Linked DNA regions of Alkalinema sp. FACHB-956. The protein of the gene in region 1 interacts with the protein of each later gene in a pairwise test. Links are inferred from orthologs where the notes say so. Each region holds a gene or a part of one and is shown on either strand. Other genes may lie near its edges.

Region 1 (9,919 bases):
TCATCACCTCTTCGAGAGTATACATTTCTCCCTCAGGGAATAGTAAACTTCAGGGAATAGTAAAGTTACATCTCTAGCATTCTCCTAGGGACTTTCTCGGCAAAGTTTTAGTTATATATCGTGTATTCACATTCACTTAGCCATTTGCCCTAACCGATCGTTGCTGCACTCTGAAGTATGTGCTCTGAACGATCCAGTCCCAACTCATGGGATGATGGATTCTCGCGTTTTATCTGTTGCAACCCATGCCCAAACAACGCCTTGATAGTCTTTTGGTCGATCGTGCCCTGTGCGAATCCCGGCAGCAGGCACAGCGCCTCATTCAGGCCGGAGAAGTCATGGTGAATCAGCAGGTTGTGGATAAGGCTGGAACAGAGGTTGATATTAATGCAACGATCGACATTAAGGCCCGCTCCCGTTTCGTCTCAAGGGGCGGTGAAAAGCTCAGCAAGGCCCTGGAACGGTTTGAAATCCCAGTGACCGATCGCGTCTGCTTGGATGGGGGAATTTCCACGGGGGGGTTCACAGACTGTCTACTGCAATTCGGTGCGCAGCAGGTCTATGGCATTGACGTGGGCTATGGACAGGTGGCCTGGAAGCTCCAGCAGGATCCTCGCGTTATTTTGCGAGAACGCACCAATCTCCGTAGCCTGACCCCTGAGGACTTATATGCCGCAGAGGCCCCCCGCCCCAATTTAGGCGTTGTGGATGTGTCTTTTATTTCGTTGGTCAAAGTTCTACCAGCCCTATGGGCCTTGCTCAGTGAGCCCCGTGAAGTGGTGCTACTGGTCAAACCACAATTTGAAGTGGGCCGAGAACGGATTGGTAAAAAAGGCGTGGTGCGCGATCCGAAGGATCAAGCCGATGCGATCGCCCAGGTTTTAGCCGCAGCCCAGGCACTCGGTTGGCAGTACTGTGGGTTGACCTACTCGCCGATTACAGGGCCAGCGGGCAACATTGAATACTTGTTGTGGCTGAGTATGCAGGGCTTGCAAGCTGCACCGGGCCTTGAAGAACTGCGGAAACTGGCCCAAACGGCGCGGGCGACCCTGACAGCGGACACTTGAGACGGGCCATTTTACTGACAACCCACTGACAACCTACCGTTGACACAAAGTTGACACAAAGTTGACACAAACTATTTCTGATAAGAACTATTCCTGACCACTAAAAAGCGGAGCTATTGCTAGCTCCGCTTTTCGTAGGAAGGTACCTAGAAGGTATCTAAATTAAGTCATTAGCAACCAAACTGTTACCCTGGGCAGGAATCTGCACTAGGAGTCCGCTCCCTGCGGTAACAATTCACGGTTGTCCTGACCTTTCAGCACTTTCACCTGACCCGCTTCATCCACATCAACGATGGCGGTATCTCCTTCACGGATCCGCGCAGAAAGAATTTCTTCTGCTAGAGAATCCTCTAAGAGGCGCATAATGGCGCGACGCAGAGGCCGTGCCCCATAGCTGGGGTTGTAACCTTCTTCGATCAGCCGATCCTTGAAGCGATCGGTGACTTCGAGGGTAATTCCCTGATCAATGAGCCGCTTGAAGACTTCCTTGAGGAGAATTTCGGCAATTTCCTTGACTTCGTCCTTCGTCAATTGACGGAAGACAATGATTTCATCCAGACGGTTTAAGAACTCTGGGCGGAAGTATTGCTTCAACTCTTCGTTCACCAGCGATCGCAGACGGTTGTACTGAGATTCGTTGGGATCCTCGGTGGAGAAGTCAAATCCGAGGGTATTGGCCCCTTTCTCAATCACCTTAGACCCGATGTTCGAAGTCATGATGATCAAGGTGTTTTTGAAGTCTACCGTACGGCCCTTGGAATCGGTCAGACGACCATCTTCCAGGATTTGCAACAGTAGGTTAAAGACATCGGGGTGGGCTTTCTCGATTTCGTCGAACAGCACGACAGTGTAAGGACGACGGCGAACCGCTTCGGTTAACTGGCCGCCCTCGTTGTAACCGACATACCCAGGAGGCGAACCCACCAACTTCGAAACCGTATGGCGCTCCATGTATTCCGACATATCCAGTCGGATCATGGCTTCTTCAGACCCGAAGAAGTAGGCTGCTAGCGCTTTAGTCAGCTCGGTTTTACCAACCCCGGTTGGCCCAGAGAAGATAAAGCTGGCGATCGGACGGTTGGGGTTTTTCAAGCCCACCCGTGCCCGACGAATGGCGCGGGAAACGGCCTTCACCGCTTCGTCTTGGCCAATCAAGCGGGTATGCAGCGTTTCTTCCATGTGCAGAAGTTTCTCGGACTCGGTTTCCGTGAGTTTGTTCACGGGAACGCCCGTCCAAGAGGCTACGATTTGGGCGATATCCTCTTCCGTCACCACGGGTGGAGGCGCTGTATCCGTAGCTGATTCGTTCTTGCGGGTTTGGCTGAGCGCTTTCAGTTGTTCGCGCACTTCCATTTCCCGATCGCGCAGTTGTCCTGCTTTGTCGAAGTCTTGGGTACGAACTGCATCGTCCTTTTCCTTCAGGACTTGACGCAGTTCCTCATCCAACTCCTTCTCAGCCGGAGTGCGTTGGTACTTCAGCAAGCGCACCCGAGATCCCGCTTCGTCGATCAAGTCGATCGCCTTATCGGGCAGGAAGCGATCGGAAATATAGCGATCGGCCAGTTTGGCAGCCGCATCCAGCGCTTCGTCGGAAATTTGCAGCTTGTGGTGCTGCTCGTACCGTTCCCGCAATCCGCGCAGAATTTCGATCGTTTCTTCAACGGTCGGCTCACCCACCATGACAGGCTGAAAACGCCGTTCCAGGGCTGCGTCCCGCTCAATGTGCTTGCGGTACTCATCCAAGGTGGTGGCACCAATACATTGCAGCTCACCCCGAGCCAAGGCAGGCTTCAGGATATTGGCGGCATCGATCGCGCCTTCCGCAGCCCCCGCCCCAATGAGGGTGTGGACTTCATCAATCACGAGGATCACATTCCCAGCGGAACGAATCTCATCCATGATTTTTTTCAGGCGCTCTTCAAATTCACCGCGATACTTGGTTCCAGCGACCAGGAGACCCACATCCAAGGTGACAACCCGCTTTTCTTCCAGGATATCGGGGACATCTTGGTTGGCAATGCGTTGGGCCAGACCTTCTGCGATCGCAGTCTTACCGACACCGGGTTCCCCAATGAGAACCGGATTATTTTTCGTTCGGCGACCCAGAATTTGGATCACCCGTTCCACTTCTTTTTGACGACCGACAACGGGATCAAGTTTGCCGTCGGCAGCAAGCTGGGTCAGATTTACCCCAAACTCGTCCAGGGTTGGGGTCTTTGTTCGACCACTTTGACCGCCCCCTGCGCCAACCTCTGCTGTTTCGCCCAGCATCCGAATCACTTGGGTGCGCACCTTGGAGAGATCAACGCCGAGGTTTTCTAAAACTCTGGCGGCGACACCCTCACCCTCCCGGATCAGCCCCAGGAGCAAGTGTTCCGTTCCGATATAGTTATGTCCAAGTTGGCGAGCTTCCTCCAGGGAGAGTTCCAGAACTCGTTTAGCCCGTGGTGTAAATGGAATCTCAACCGCGACGAAGCCGGAGCCCCGTCCGATGATTTTCTCAACTTCGATGCGAGCATCCTTAAGGTTCACACCCATGGACTTGAGAACCTTGGCGGCAACGCCTGTTCCTTCGCCGATCAAACCCAAAAGGATTTGCTCGGTACCCACAAAGTTGTGACCCAAGCGGCGAGCCTCCTCTTGGGCAAGCATGATCACCTTAATGGCTTTTTCTGTGAAGCGTTCAAACATGGCGTTTTTCCATTACCTGCTGCGTGCCGGTATGGAGATTCTAACACAGTGAATTTGGCCAGTTGTGATTTTGTAGCAGCCAAAGCCGGTCGCAATTACCGAACCCAAGGACGTGAGGGGATCAACCCTTGGAATTCTGCGCCCGATCGATTTCGCCACCGAGGGGAAATTGTGCTAGGGAATCCCACCTTTCGTCAAGGGGATTTACCTTAAAAAAATTTCTAGTGAAATGTATTAAAAGTTACATTTACCCATTGCTCACTTTCCGTAGTTGGGGTGGCCCACGATCGCTCAAATGTGGCCAAAATCGCTGAGAATTCTGGATCTTGCAATTTATTTTTCCAAAGAATTAGAGCGTCTTCCTGGTTATCGGAATAGTATTTTTTGCGCAAACCCACTTCCTGGAAGCCAAATTTTTTGTAGAGGCCGATCGCGGCGGTGTTGGAAACTCGCACCTCTAGGGTCGATCGGGTCAGCCCACGGGCCACGGCTGACTTCAGTAACGCCCATAGCAGCCGCTGCCCCAGGCCATGCCCGCGATAGTCGGGATGCACGGCCAGAATCGTGATGTGGGCTTCATCGACGATCGACCAGAGACAGCCGTATCCCACCAAAGGCGTTGCCTCGGTAGTATGAAAATCACCAGTACGGGGATCACCAGTACGGGGATCACCCACGGGGCGCAGAACCCAGAGATCGCTGTTGGGACTGTCCATTTCCCGTTGGTACTGATCGCTCGTCCAAAGTTTGCCGAAGCAGCGGCGATCGAGATCGACGATCGCGGGTAGTAATTCGGGCGTTGCTGCCTGAAGTTCTAGGGTAAGTTCTGGGGAGACATCCCGATCCAACCGTTGCTCGGCCATGGGTTCCAATCTTTTCCTACCAATAGCGTGTGCAAACGACGATACACTAGAATCCTGTGCAAAAAATTCGGACAAAGCGATGGTTGCGACTCCAATCCCTACTCAAAACACGGCACATCGTTATTTGGTGAATGCCACCTCTCCTAATCAGTCTCTCTTACCCATCACCGCGAAGGTAAATAGCAAGGATCACCTTGAGGTGGGCGGTTGTGATGTGGTGGAGTTAGCCCAGCGCTTTGGCACTTCTCTATATATTGTGGATGAGCAGACAATTCGTACCGCTTGTCAACAGTACCGCGAGGGATTTCGGCAGTATTACCCCGGCGAATCGCTCGTTCTGTTTGCATCTAAGGCTTGGAACTGTTTAGCTATCTGCGCGATCGTCGCCAGCGAAGGGTTGGGGATTGATGTGGTTTCCGGTGGTGAACTGGTGACGGCCCTGCAAGCAGGTATGGATCCGACCAAGATCTACATGCATGGCAACAACAAGTCGATCGAAGAGCTGCAACGGGCGATCGCTAGCCAAGTCACCGTCATTGTTGACAACTGGGAAGAACTGCAAACCCTGGCGAAACTATCCGAGGGGCAGTCTGTGCGTATCATGCTGCGCCTGACACCGGGGATTGAATGCCACACCCACGAGTACATCAAAACCGGACACCTAGACAGCAAGTTTGGCTTTGATCCCAACCAAGTGGAGCAGGTCTTTGAATTCGTCAGCCAGCAGCCCGGATTAAACTTTGTCGGCCTCCATGCCCATATTGGATCCCAGATTTTTGAACTGAAGCCCCACGAAGATTTGGGTGCGGTCATGGTGGGTTGGCTGTCCAAGGCCACGAAGTATGGCCTCAGCATTTCTGAACTCAACATCGGCGGTGGACTAGGCATTCGTTATACGGAGCAGGATGATCCCCCCAGCATTGATGCATGGGTGAAGACCGTTTGCGAATCCGTGGTGGCAGCCTGCCAGTCGGCAAAGATTCCCCTGCCCAAACTGTTATCGGAACCCGGTCGATCGCTGGTGGGCACCTCCTGCATCACGGCCTACACCGTTGGCGGCCAGAAGGTGATCCCCGACATTCGCACCTACCTCAGCGTCGATGGCGGTATGTCTGATAACCCCCGGCCCATTACCTACCAATCCCTCTATCGGGCCTTGATTGCGAACCGGATGTCGTCGGACTTGACGGAGACAATGACGATCGCCGGGAAGCACTGCGAATCGGGAGATGTTTTGATTAAGGATGCTCTACTCCCTAAGACAGAACAGGGAGATATCCTGATCATCATGGACACGGGTGCATACAATTACAGCATGTCCTCCAATTACAACCGCATTGCTCGTCCGGCAGCCGTCTTGGTGAACAATGGAGAGGCGAACGTGATCCTGGAGCGGGAAACTCTTGAAGATTTACTGCGTCAGGATCGACTACCGGAACGATTACGAGGCTAGTCAGTAGGCTTTTTCCTGGATGATGTGATTCACGGATGTGGGCAATCTCCCCCTCTTAAAATCATGACTTGATCGGGAAAAGAACGCTTAAGAATGGGGAAGCAGTTTGTCAGTCTACCAAGAGCCTCCAATCGAAACGATTCTGAGGAACTTCTTTCGAGCAACGTTCCTGTTGGCTGAATTGGTGACTGACACCTGTGCTCCCTATTCAAAACTTGTAGTTCGCGACTCCAGAGGCAATGGCAGATACGGTAGAGCAGTGGCTGGCAAACCATGGCTTGATGGGGTCTTTATTGATTTTTCTCTGGCAAAATCTACGGTCGCTGATTGATATTGGGCTGGTTCTCAGCTTAATTTATGTGATGCTTCTGATCATTGGCGAACGCCGTACCCTTTGGATGGTGCGGGGTTTTATCGCCTTGATGCTCGCAGCGGCCTTGAGTCGGCAACTACAACTACGGCTACTCAGTTTCGTACTCGATAACTTGGTGATTGGCTCGGCGGTTGCAATGGCCTTTATTTTGCAAGCCGAGTTTCGCCGTTTTTTGGAACTGCTAGGCCGAGGGGAATTGGCCCAACTCTTCCAGCCAATTCGGCGCACTCCCGTCAGTTCAGACAGCATCATTGACGAAATTGTCGATGCGATTAAAGATCTGTCCCAAAATCGCACCGGCGCGCTGTTAATTTTAGAAACCGATGGCACGATCGATGAACGGGATTTTTCGGTTCCGGGAGTTAAACTAGATGCGGCGGTGTCCCGCGAACTGATTCAAACTATTTTTCAAACTTCGACCTTGCTCCATGATGGTGCAATGTTCATTCGGGAATCTCGCATTATTGCAGCGGGGATTATCTTGCCGTTATCCGAGCGATCGGCCTCGCGCCAGTTAGGGACCCGCCACCGAGCCGCCATGGGCATTACCGAACGGGTGGAGAACTGCCTGTGCATTGTGGTATCGGAGGAAACGGGGTCGATTTCGGTGGCGGAACGGGGGCTCTTGAATCGGCCTTTAACCAGCACCAAACTCCGAGAGATTTTGGAGTCAAAGTTTAGTCACGTCAATGAACGGGAAGTCCCGAGGGATTTGAAGGGGGTGTGGAATCAGATTGTCGGACAGATCAAAACCACCGTTCGCCATCGGCTGAACCCACAGAAACGACTGCCCCCTGTGGAGGGTCGTGGGCGATCGCGAGATTAGTCCTGCATCTGCCCCGGATCGATTGTAAAATGCTCTATCCTGAATGCACAGCTCAGTAGGGTGACCTATGGCATTATCGTTACGCTCGTGGGTGCTAGGCGGGTTGGGTCTAGCGGCTTCCATTTGGATTTTAGATGGCATCACCGATTGGTTGGGGGAATGGGTTCCTGCGATCGTGCTCGGAAGTGGTGCTGCTTGGGCGTATCTGAGTTTTGCCAAACCCCAACGTCAATTGGTCTATCGACGCCCCGTCACAGTAGAGCGGGTCAAAACGGCGTTGGTGGAGGCGGAGGCCGTGGTGAACCAATTGGCCGCCGAGGTGAAAGAGCTGGCGATCGAGGGCAGTGCCCAACAGGTGTCGGAGTTTCGTACGCAGCTCCATGAAATTTTGGCGGAACTGAAACGGGAAGACATTCGCTTGGTGGCCATGGGGGGCAAGCGGGTTGGCAAAACCACGTTGACGCAATTGTTGCAAACCCAATGGGCGACGGACATTTCCCACAAAATTCACCTCCAGGATAGCCCAGAGCTGTTTGCCGCAGCGGAGGCTGGATTGTCCATGGAAGCGGAAGCTTGGCAGTTGGCCAAGGCGGGCGATCTGGTGCTGTTTGTAACGGAGGGTGACCTCACCGAGAGTCAGATCCAAGCGATTAAAAAGCTCACCGAAGCCCATCGCCGCACCGTGGTGGTGTTTAACAAACAAGACCAGTATTTACCCAAGGAGCAGGCGGAAATTCTGAGCAAAATTCGCGATCGGTTGCGGGGGATGGTTGCGCCGGAGGATGTGGTCAGTGTGGCGGGGCAACCTCGACCGATGAAGGTGCGCCAACACCAAGCCGATGGCTCCATTCAAGAATGGCTGGAGGAGCCGGAACCGCAAATTACGGATCTAACAACACGGTTGGAAACGATTTTGGCAACGGAGGGCCAGAAGTTAATCCTGGCCAGTTCCCTGGGCAATGTGGAAGCCCTGAAGGTGGATGCCAAAATTAAGCTCAATCAAGTGCGGCGCGATCGGGCCATGCCGATTATTGAGCGAGCACAGTGGGTGATTGCGGGAACGGCCTTTGCCAATCCCTTTCCGGCTCTGGATCTGCTGGCAACAGCCGCCATTAGCGGCCAAATGGTTGTAGAACTGAGCCATCTCTACCAGAAAAAATTCTCCCTAGAGCAGGGCAAAACGATCGCGAAAACCCTGGCGGAATTGATGGTGAAGCTGGGGATTGTGGAAGTTTCCACCCAGGCGATCGGGGTGGTGCTGAAAACCAATGCGATTACCTATGTGGCGGGGGGGGCGTTACAGGGCGTCAGTGCGGCTTATTTAACGCGCATTGCGGGACTGGCGTTGGTCAATTATTTTGAGGGGGAAGGTGAGACGACGACGATTCGCAAGGATCGCCTGCAAGATATCCTCAAGCAAGTTTTCCAGCAAAATCAACGATCGGCGTTTATCCAAGGCTTTGTCAAACAAGCGATCGATAAACTGATGGCCGACCCGCAATCCGCCAAACAACTGGCGCAACCCCTGCAACCCCTGGCTACCGCAGCTGCTGAGGTCAATCCTGTAGCCAGAATAATAGAGCGTGCAAGCGATGGCACAGTAGATAGCGCAGTGGGCAGTGCAGTAGATAGCGCAGCAGCCCCAGAGGGAACTGAGGGAACGATCGCATTGCCCAGTGCAGAGTTACAACGTGCCGAGTTGCAACCCCTCCAAGTCCGGCACCGTCTCAATCTACCCAACCAGAGTCCAACGCTCAGTCTCGATCGTGCCGATGGTTTACCGGAATCAGAACTCAGGGAAGCCGAACAACTGGCGATCGAAGAAGAAAGTTTAGAAATGATTCCCCGTTAAACAGGCTGTGAAATTCGGCAGGCTGTAAAATACAGGTGTTCTATTCTTCTTCTGCTATGGGCGCTCCGGTCACCTTTACGTTACATCAAGCGGATGCGGTGGCATGGCTGCGATCGTTGCCGGATAGTTCTGTGGATTTGGTCATTACCGATCCGCCCTATGAGTCCTTGGAAAAACATCGCAGTGTAGGGACAACCACACGACTCAAACATAGCAAAGCATCGAGTAATAACTGGTTTCAAATCTTTCCCAACCATCGCTTTACAGAATTGCTCCCAGAAATCTATCGTGTGTTGAAGAACCATCGCCATTTGTATCTATTTTGCGATGCGGAAACGATGTTCGTGATTAAGCCCATGGCAGAGCAGGTGGGATTTAAATTCTGGAAGCCGATCGTCTGGGATAAACAAAAAATTGGCATGGGATATCACTATCGATCGCGCTATGAGTTCATTTTGTTTTTTGAAAAGGGCAAACGCAAACTGAACGACTTGTCGATCGCCGATATTATCGAACACCCCCGAATTTTTCGCGGCTATCCCACGGAAAAACCGATCGAGGTCTCAGAAGTACTGGTGCGCCAAAGTACGGTACCGGGGGAGTTGGTGATTGATCCGTTTATGGGGGCTGGCAGTGTGGGTTTAGCGGCGCTGAGGCAGGCTTGCAATTTCTGGGGCAATGATATTTGTGAGGAAGCAATTCATATCACACAGCAGCGGATCACTGAGTTTTTATATCCCGTGAATTGCAGTGTGGATTTCAGTGCAGATTCAAGTCTAGATTAGCACCTAGTA
Region 2 (10,068 bases), on another replicon or contig:
GGAAATCCACGTCCTGCAAGGGGAACGGGAAATGGCCAACGACAACAAGAGCTTGGGAACCTTCCGGTTGGATGGCATTCCTCCCGCACCCCGAGGTGTGCCCCAAATCGAAGTTACCTTTGACATCGACGCGAACGGGATCCTCAGCGTGACGGCGAAGGATAAGGGCACAGGGAAGGAACAAACCATCAGCATCACGGGTGCGTCCACTCTGGATAAGACCGAAGTGGAGAAGATGGTGCGCGATGCCGAACAAAATGCCTCGGCGGACAAAGAGAAGCGCGATCGCATCGACCTGAAGAACCAAGCAGATTCGCTGGCTTACCAAGCTGAGAAGCAAATGAGCGATCTGGGGGATAAAGTCCCTGCGGCGGACAAGTCCAAGATCGAAGGGCTGGTCAAGGAACTGCGGGATGCCATCCAAGCGGAAAACTTCGACTCCATTCAAGCGAAGAAGAACGAACTGGAGCAAGCGCTGTACCAAGTGAGTTCCAATATCTACCAGCAAGCGGGCGGTGACGCTGGGGCTGCGGGTGGTGAGGCTCCGGGTGGCGGCGGTTCTGCCCCCAGTGGCGATGATGTGATTGACGCGGATTTCACCGAATCTAAGTAGAGTCATGTCGCAGTAAGGCGATAGCTGGCGATCGCGACGGGTTTAGACAATCTCATCTAGCCCGATCGGCGAAATCGTCAATCTAGGTATCAGATAAGGGTGGGTTATACAACTCACCCTTTTTTGGTTTGGGAGCCAGTGAATGGTGTATTTGGGGGGCGATCGATGCAGTGCCCCCTTCCCCATAGGCAAGCCGTTACTTGTGATAGTTGCCGTTGGTCGCGATCGAAATGGCGCGATAAATTTGCTCAATGAGTAATAACCGAGCCATGTCGTGGGTAAAGGTCATGGGAGAAAGGGCAAGGGTGTGATCGGCAGATTTTTCTAGCTCTGGGGTAATGCCATCGGAGGAGCCAATTACAAAGACTAACGATCGATCGAATGTTTGCTGTTGGATGAACTGGGAGAAAGCGATCGAATCTAGCAACTTCCCCCGTTCAGTCAGCACAATTAACTGATCTTGGGCTTTCAAATAGGGCTGAATTTCAGTTAACGTCGTGCGTTGATTCGAGTCTTTAATTTCAGTGATATTTAACCCCGGTAAGCGTTTGAGATATTCCTGAATCCCGGTCTCAATCCAACGGTATTTGACTTTACCGACCGCCACGATTTTTAATTTACGCTGCAACACGCGATCGCATCCTTTTCCAATTCAACTTCCAATTCAACTCAACCTTTTAGATTAGAGCAAAGTCTGGATTAGACACCGTCTAGATTAGAGCAAAGTGAAGGCTGGATTAAAGACTAGATTTCAAAACTAATGACCTTTACCGGACACTTCACCCTTAGTGATTTCTGGTTGTTTTTGGGCCGTAAAACTGACCGATGGAGTTGGCGTTGGACAGGTCAGTTGGCCTTGAACGATCGTTGGCGACGGGGCCGCTTCGATCGTTAACGTCAGGGTGGTTGCAATCTGCCCCTGCTGCTGACGAACGTCCGACGCACTGTCCCCCGAGGCACAAGCAGCAGCAGCGGTTGTCCCAGACAGAACCCAGCGGGCACCTTGTTTGGAACCACTGAGACTATACACCTTGGGCATTTGGCGATCGTCTTGGGCGATCGTTGCAGCATACAGGCCACCATTGAGGTAAATCCCGGACTGATCTAACTCCAGCACTTGACCGTTTAAAGTCTTGCTAGAACTCGTCGCGATCGTATATTTACCCGCAATTTTCTTCTCAGCTTTTAAATTGGCTTCCCCATACCGCGTCACAATCATAAATAGACTAACCACCAATGTAATTGCACTGGCATAGAAAATGAGAGAAGTCTTATTTAAGAAGTGCATTTTAGACCTCAGTGAGACGATCTAGGACAGCTTCTAGGTGATGGGAAGCCACCCGATTGAAGCGACGGGTAATCAGTAAGGACGATCGACAACGAACGGCCAATTCATCGGTATAGCGCCCCAAGGTTTGGCGTTCTAAGCCCCATTCTCGGCTGGCCCCCACGATCGTGAGATCCGCTGTTTGGGAAGCATCAATCACCGTATTAATTAGGGAGTTAGTTTGAATCACAGGCGTCAAAATTCGATCGCGCACCGTGGGCGGTAACTGTTCAAACAATTGGTTCCACTCGTAGCTAAATTCAATCGATTGTCCCTCTTGAAATACTCGCAGCAACGTTAATTGGCGATCGGGATGATTTAACAACAACCGAAGTGCTAATTGAATCCCAAGTTCCGTATGAATGTTCGGGCTATAGGGAATCAATAACCGATTCAGTCGTTGAGGTTGACGATCGATAAACACTGCAACATCCACGGGGGCAGTACTCAGAATCTGGCCAACACGCCCTCCTAAACGATTACTACTGAAAGCAGGACGATGCCATCCCAGCAAAATTAAATTCATCTGTTCTCGCACTGCAATGTCTGCCGTTGTTTTAGCGACATTATTTGACACCTGAACGATATTTGACACTTCCACGGGCGAGGCTGCCACATCGCTGGCGTGATCGGAGTCCAGTTGAGCCACAATGGCCCGGAGTTTTTCTTGCTGGGCTTGAATTAATCGATCGGCCTCCGCTGGCAGACTTTCAAACACATAGTCCTGCTCTAACTGAATCAAACTGAGGGGATGAACTGAAGTGGGTTGTTGTTGGGAACGGGCAATTTCGATCGCGAGTCGAATCAATCCCTGTTGGCTGTTCGGATTCGCAACGGGGACTAAAATCTTATATTGAGCTGCTTCTGTCGTTTCGGGTTGGGGTTCGAGAACCTCCATGCGCATCATTTTTTTCGGATAAGTCCACTCCAATAGTGGCGAAGTCATAAATGTGGTGACCAATGCCATAATCACCAGCATGGTGAACAGCAACGGCGTAATTACCCCTAAACTTAAGCCGATGTTTAAAACAATGAGTTCCGTTAAGCCGCGTGTATTCATCAACCAACCCAAGGCCGAAGCATCTCGGTTAGAGAGGCCAGATACCTTAGCCGCCGCAAAGGTTCCTACATACTTACCAACGATCGCCACCAGCACCACCAAGGCACATAACCCCCATAGGGGTGGACTGTTGAGTAGCCCAATTTGGGTGCGTAGACCACTATAGGCAAAGAAAATAGGTAACAAACAGGTCAAAACAAAGTCTTCGGTTTTTTGCGCTAATTCTCGCACTAAGCCTTCATGTTTGGGCATAACAGCGCCCAACAAAAAAGCACCAAAAATTAAATGAATTCCGATCGTCTCGGTAATCAGTGCAGAAATAACAACACAAATATAAATAACCGCTAACATCGATTGGGTCAACTTGCCTGTACGTCGATAGAAAACCGCAAATTGCCGGAGTAAGGGTCTACCCACCCAAATCATCAATCCAATGTACAGTCCCGCTTCTAAAATGTTAGGAATTGCTCCAACCATGCTGTTAGTGCGGGTAACCGCGATCGCCACTAACAGCAAGCACCAAGCTGTCACATCATCCACAGCCGCACAGGTTAAAGCTAACGACCCTATCCGACTATTTTGTAAATTATTTTCAGTAATGATACGCGCCAGAACCGGGAACGCGGTAATGGACATCGCCGCCCCCAGAAATAAGGCAAATGCTGTGAAAGAGACGCCTGCATTGGAGACCAACGGAAACAGTAGCAATGAGAGGAGAATTCCTAGGGAGAATGGGACTAAAATACTGACATGGGAAATTAGAATAGCTAAGTCAACACCACCCTTGAGATATTTCGGATCAAGTTCCAGCCCAATTAGGAACATGAAAAAAATTAAACCGATTTGGGACAAAACTCCCAGGGTGGCAATACTCTCCGGTGGAAAGAGAGTAGTCGCCACCACGGGAGCAACGGCTCCCAGCAGGGACGGCCCCAACATAATCCCGGCCACAATTTCGCCAATCACTAAAGGCTGCTTAATGCGACGAAAGGCAAGTCCAACCAGTCGGGACAGCGCTATCACGAGAACAATCTGGATCAAGACTAAAACGATCGAGTCAAGATGCATTATCAAAATCCAACATGAGGGATCTACAGCCGCCAACACAACGCCGATCGGGCAGTCCTGCTAACTTACAGTGCAGTGTAATGCACTGTACTGGCTTCTCAAGGTAAGTTAAAAGTCTTATCCATAACAGTTTAGATATCGTTAAATTAACAACTCGTTCAATGATTCAATCCGTCAATTAGAGGGACATCCTGGACTCAATTGGAAGCCCCTCTAGAAACCAGATGGATGATTACGAATTATTTCCGTTGGATCTGTAACGGTCGGCCTCGCCAAGTCCAGCCCCAGCCCGTTTCCGTTTTAATCAGCGAGGCGATCGGAATCCAAAAGACGATCCAACTCCCTAGCCAGCCTAACCACCAGTAGCGGGTTGGAATCCCAAAATTTGCCTGGGTTCGCTGCCGCAGGTCGTATTGGCCATAGAGCAAGAACACCGCGATCGCGCCATTGAGAACAGTGATGCTGAACGGCAGCCAGTCTCCGATCGTCGGTAGCCCCCCATCGACCAGCGCCATGGCTGGCTGCCCCAGGCTACCCAACGCCGCTAAACTCGCCCACCAGGGCAACACAAATACCATACCCACCACATAGGTCGAATAGAGCGTCGATCGCCAATTACGCTCCGATCCCAGATGCCAGTTTTTTGTCCAGCCCTCCCACAAGGCTCCGAGACTGCGGTACATGCGCAATTCCCCGAGGGCTGATCCCGTCCCAAACCACAGCTTCCAACCTTGGCGTTTGATCCGTTTCCCCAGTTCCACATCTTCCACCACCTCTGCTGCGACGGCTGCGTGGCCCCCGATCGCCTCATAGGCCGATCTCCGAAATAACATAAATGGCCCCACGGCAAACACACAGTCACAGGCGGGATCATTGACTTCATCCTGTTTGAAACCCACCGCAAACAACTGGGCAATGATGGGCTGAGCCAGCCATTCCCCCCAACAATCACACACTAACGTCAACCAGCAGGTTAACAAGTCCGCCTGCCGATCGAGGGCATGGGCCAGCGCAGCTTCGATCGCGCCCCGTCGCAACCGCACATCCGCATCCAAAAATAATAAATAGTCGCCCTTAGCTTGCTGCGCGGCCTGGGCACAGGCCCAATTTTTCCCCATCCACACTTCCCCCTCCGGACGGGGCTGTCCCGCCAGCACCTGCAATCGGGGATCCTGGAGTCGATGTTGTAACTGAGTGACAATCTCCAACGTTTGATCCGTCGATTGATCATCCACTATCCAAACTTCAATCTGGCCCGCAGGGCGATCGGAACTTTCCAAAATCGCTAGGAGACAGTCCTCAATGTTGAGGGCTTCATTGTAGGCAGGCACAATGACAGACACCGAAGGCAGGGGAAAGTTGGCAGATCCATCCTGCGGCCCCGTGCCAGATTCACCTTCCAAAGGGATTTGCAGCGCATCACTGGCCTGAAGCGCGGGATAAAAGTTCCGCCGGAACGACCTTAGGGCAAACAGACTGATTACAAGAAGGCAAAAAATAAACAAGCACCTGACCTCCAGAAAGGGTGTAAAACAGCAAACAGCCTGTTGCAACATGGTTACAAAGTTGAAGAGCCCTTTTTGAAGAGTGCTTTTTGAAGCGTCTTTTTTAAGAGCCCTTTGTAGATTTCTGGGGTGAAACCGTGTAACCCATCACCGACAACTAGGCCGCAGCGTTTCTATAATTAAAAAAGGTTGAAGATATAAAAATTTACACTAAGAAAGCTAGATACTCTGTAGTGAATCAACGCAGAAAATCCAAGAAACATGAATCATTGCGTATAATTTGAGCATAATCTTCATAACTTTCTTAGCAACCGCTCTCTTAGTAACCACTCTTAGTAGTCAATTATTTCTGGTTCATTCATCAACCTCTTTAGGACAGCTGTTTTAACGATGCCTCGGATACTTGTGATTGATGACGACCCTGCGATCGCTGAGCTAGTAGCGGTCAATCTGGAAATGGCAGGGTATGAAGTAAGTCAAGCGCCAGATGGGATCAAGGGTCAAGCCATGGCTCTCCAGATGCAGCCAGACTTAATCATGCTCGATCTCATGCTGCCGAAGGTTGATGGATTTACTGTGTGTCAACGTCTTCGCCGTGACGATCGGACTGCTGATATTCCAGTTCTCATGCTGACGGCCCTGGGGCAAACCCAGGATAAGGTGGAAGGGTTTAATGCCGGAGCGGATGATTATCTGACCAAACCCTTTGAAGTAGAAGAGTTGCTCGCGCGGGTACGGGCCTTACTACGACGCACCGATCGCATCCCCCAAGCTGCGAAACATGCAGAAATTTTGAACTATGGCCCGTTAACCCTGGTGCCAGAACGCTTTGAAGCGGTGTGGTTTGGCAAAACGGTAAAACTGACGCACTTAGAGTTTGAGCTACTGCACTGCCTTTTGCAGCGCCACGGCCAGACTGTTTCTCCCAGCGAAATTTTGCGGGAGGTCTGGGGCTATGATCCCGATGATGACATTGAAACCATTCGAGTCCATGTGCGCCACCTGCGTACCAAGCTGGAGCCAGAACCGCGCCATCCCCAGTACATCAAGACGGTTTACGGCGCAGGCTATTGCCTAGAACTGCCGAATACCAGTATTGAAGAGGTTACCACCTCGATCGCGGGCTAAAACTCAACCTAGCAGGGGTACAATTTTGCTCCTGCTCCCTTAGACAAATCTGAAAACCCTCTGGCAAGGAACGATATTATCGTTCCTTTTTCATTGGCGTACGGCTTGGCCGGCGGTTTGCTCCAGTTTGTTTAGACGCCAGTTGGGGCTCCAGCGATACAACGCAAAAAGGAGAGAGCCTATTCGACTCTCTCCTTTTTGTCTGATATCCATTGAACCGGAGGCTACTAGTTACTGCTACCAGTTACAGCTCCTAGTTGCAGCTCCTAGCCTTCGTGATAGAACAATCTGTCCGTAGAACAGGTGCGTCTTCCACTAGGGTGCTAAGGCATTGCCCCGGAGCAGGCTACCAATGGTCTTGGCGGTAATCTTGAGCTGAGTCAGCGGATTCGCGGGGGTAACCGTTTTGTACAGGTAGCTGTCGAAGGTCAGCTTCTGCACATCAATGTCCGCACACATTTCAACAAAGGCTTCCCGAGTGGCGTCGGAACGGTAGAACACGCGCTGTAGAATATCCAGCACCAAATAGGTTGTGCCGTACATCTTATCCCAACGCTTAATGTAAACCTTGAGATCCGCTTCCGTTGGAATCCGTTGACCCTTCTCGGAAAACTCTACGATCGTTTCCGCACACATGCGAGCCGACTTCGCAGCAAAGTAAATCCCTTCACCGGAAGATTTGGTAACGGTACCTGCTGCATCTCCAACGAGGGCCACGCGACCCACCACCCGACGAGGTCTGGGATGCTCAGGAATGGGGTGAGCTTCTACGCGGATAATCTTACCGCCTCGCAGCTTGGCCGCTGCCCGTGCCCGGATCCCCGCTTGCAGTTCCTTAATCCGGGATTGGTTTGGCTTCATGGTTCCCGTTCCCACAGCGACGTGGTTGTATTTGGGGAACACCCAAGCATAGAAGTCCGGGGAAACGTCGTCACCAACGTACATTTCCGCCAAATCTTCGTAGTAGGCCATCTTGTCTTCGGGGAGCATGATCCGCTCTTGGAACGCGATCGCGTAGTTATAATCCCCCGCATCGATCGCCTTCGCCACCCGGGAGTTTGCCCCATCGGCTCCGATGACCAAATCCACTTCTAGGGTCTTATCTTCCCCTTCAATGCCGTTGGTGTGGTCGGCATAATGCAACTTGTAGCTACCATTTTGGGTCGTTGGCAACTCTAGTTTATACATCGTGCCGTTAATCAACTGGGCACCCAGAGACGCCGCCCGATTGCGCAGGAAGGAGTCAAAGACTTCCCGGCGCACCATACCGATATACTCGTTATCTTTGAGGGTCTGACCGATGTCCACCACCACATTGGAGGGGGAAATCATCTTCATTCGCCGAACTTTACGATCGATAATATCTTCCGGCAGATCAAACTCTTTCACCATGCAGAGCGGAATTGCGCCACCACAGGGTTTAACGTTGTCTAACTTGCGCTCGATCAAATAGGTTTCAATACCAGCTTTTGCCAAGACCTCCGCCGCACAAGCTCCGGCGGGACCTCCACCTACAACAGCAACCCGTAGTGCCAAAGCTCTATCTCCAAACGTTTAAAAGCTACGTATGGCATCCTATCACGGACTTTTCCTGCCCTTGGGGTTCCCGTTCCGAAGTTGCAACAGAGCTTAACACCACAAATCAATAAATGTTTACAAATCCCGGTTTTCGCTGAGGATTGTGGCTTTGACTAATACCATCAGTCAATTTAAGTCAATCTATCGCGCACAGGAATGATTCGATCCCTGCACAAAAGTTGCACAAAAAATTAACCGCACCAAAAATTAGTCGCACAAAATTTCAGCGGATCTGTTTCAGCCCACCCGTTTACTGTGTTTCCCTTCCTTGTGTTCTTGCCTACTTCTTGTGTTCTTGCCTACTTCTTGTGTTCTTGCCTACTTCTTGTGTTCTTGCCTACTTCTTGTGTTCTTGCCTACCGGCCCTTGCAAGGACTCTATCGGGGCATCAGGAATCTATCGAGGAATTTCGACGGCTAAATCTTTACCCTAGGAGAATCTCTACATTGACAGTAAAGATTCAGCAACAAAATTTTTCACTATAGGGGGGGATGATTTTTGATGTCATCCGAGGGATCACGGTTGCTTAGTGAAGCGTTTGCAAAGGAGACCTGATTTCTACGGATTGAGTTACACCGCACTAGGGCTACAGTAATGCATTCAAAAGCCCCGGGTGTTCTACTTTTGGTCTATCTTATGGTATACCCCACAAGTCTGAAAACAGAAATTCCCCCTAGATTTTTCCATTGCTTTTTCTGGCAAGCGGATCGATCGCCGAAACATTCTTTACTGAGGTTAGAGCTGAGGTTAGATAGGTCGGATGGCCCAGGTCAATGGCAATCCCGCTGGAATCCGCTACTCGCCGTTCACCCGTTCCAGACCTTTACCTATAGTGCGGCCTTGCGCTCACTCCGATCGCGCCATCGCGTGGCAAACCGCCCTTAGGCACTGACCTATCCCTATCCCTACCCCTATTCCCATTACGTCTTCCCCTCGTATTCAAACCCCAGAAGAGAAGAACAGACTCTAGGACTTAGTCTGAATTATTTGCTTGTTAAGAATCCCACGAATACTGGTATTACATCCTAGGAATCTGGGCATCGATCGCTCCGCTGACCGATTGACGCGATCTCCCGATCGGTAGATTTTCGGAGCCAACCCAGAACTCCTTAGAGTCCACTTCCTAGGATATGAGGTAAGAACTTGTTAGGTGCTCGACTAAGATGAATGCTGTTTTGAAAATCGTCCTGATTACCATCTCGGCCACGACGACCGCCGTCATTTTTTCTGGCCTGAATTCCGCTTCCCAGTGCAGAAGTGCACAGGGGCCAACCGTTGCTCCGGCTTATCTGTTCGTCACAGAAAAGCAAATGCCAGAAAAGCAAATGCCAGAAAAGCCAGTCCCATCCAATGGGTCTTCGGAATTTTACCCGCAGTTTGTCCCCCATCCCAATCCCCCCCCCATCATGACTCAGGGGTCAGGAACCCGGTAAAACTATCCTCAACTGATTGAGAATACCCAGCTCAGCCCCGAACTCTACAATAGGAGAGCAAAAACAAGAGAGCAGAAACGGAGGATCTAGAGGGTAGATTTACGTTTCTCGCAGGTAAAGTTCTCTTATCAGAAATGGGGGATGGCGTGGTACTAGACTACAGGGCAATTGATTTTGCGCCTTTAATCGATCATTCATTGCTGAGTCCGATCGCGACACCGGAAATGGTGACTCAATGGTGTGAAGAGGCCGATCGGTTTGGCTTTGCCGCCGTTTGTCTTTCACCCTGTTATGTTTCCCAGGCCGTTAAGCTACTCCATGGGAAATCTACCGCAGTCTGTACCGTCATTGGGTTC

Evidence for each region.
Region 2: the proteins of lysA (region 1) and H6G21_RS16715 interact in binary tests that used the Escherichia coli proteins (3 or more experiments, as listed by UniProt). The link is inferred for Alkalinema sp. FACHB-956 from one-to-one orthologs.

Annotation. Positions count from the first base shown.
Region 1 is NZ_JACJRC010000009.1:22,373-32,291, reverse strand. Bases 4,051-6,887 are described here. They hold lysA (diaminopimelate decarboxylase), read left to right. Parts: upstream 4,051-4,700; coding sequence 4,701-6,074; downstream 6,075-6,887. Other genes in these bases: cdaA (diadenylate cyclase CdaA), read left to right, coding at 6,314-6,887; rimI (ribosomal protein S18-alanine N-acetyltransferase), read right to left, coding at 4,051-4,621. Also shown: H6G21_RS11845 (TlyA family RNA methyltransferase), read left to right, coding at 246-1,067; H6G21_RS11840 (ATP-dependent Clp protease ATP-binding subunit), read right to left, coding at 1,275-3,758; H6G21_RS11835 (hypothetical protein), read left to right, coding at 3,807-3,971; more of rimI, read right to left, coding at 3,980-4,050; more of cdaA, read left to right, coding at 6,888-7,273; H6G21_RS11815 (DUF697 domain-containing protein), read left to right, coding at 7,341-9,125; H6G21_RS11810 (site-specific DNA-methyltransferase), read left to right, coding at 9,182-9,910. UniProt on the Escherichia coli protein: Specifically catalyzes the decarboxylation of meso-diaminopimelate (meso-DAP) to L-lysine. Is not active against the DD- or LL-isomers of diaminopimelate.
Region 2 is NZ_JACJRC010000016.1:81,462-91,529, reverse strand. The notes cover bases 4,847-7,832. They hold H6G21_RS16715 (response regulator transcription factor), read left to right. Parts: upstream 4,847-5,963; coding sequence 5,964-6,701; downstream 6,702-7,832. Other genes in these bases: chlP (geranylgeranyl reductase), read right to left, coding at 7,017-7,832; H6G21_RS16720 (glycosyltransferase), read right to left, coding at 4,847-5,573. Also shown: molecular chaperone DnaK, read left to right, coding at 1-613; H6G21_RS16735 (23S rRNA (pseudouridine(1915)-N(3))-methyltransferase RlmH), read right to left, coding at 810-1,244; H6G21_RS16730 (hypothetical protein), read right to left, coding at 1,371-1,901; H6G21_RS16725 (cation:proton antiporter), read right to left, coding at 1,903-4,068; more of H6G21_RS16720, read right to left, coding at 4,308-4,846; more of chlP, read right to left, coding at 7,833-8,237; H6G21_RS16705 (hypothetical protein), read left to right, coding at 9,443-9,712; deoC (deoxyribose-phosphate aldolase), read left to right, coding at 9,859-10,068. UniProt on the Escherichia coli protein: Response regulator member of the two-component regulatory system CpxA/CpxR which responds to envelope stress response by activating expression of downstream genes including cpxP, degP, dsbA and ppiA.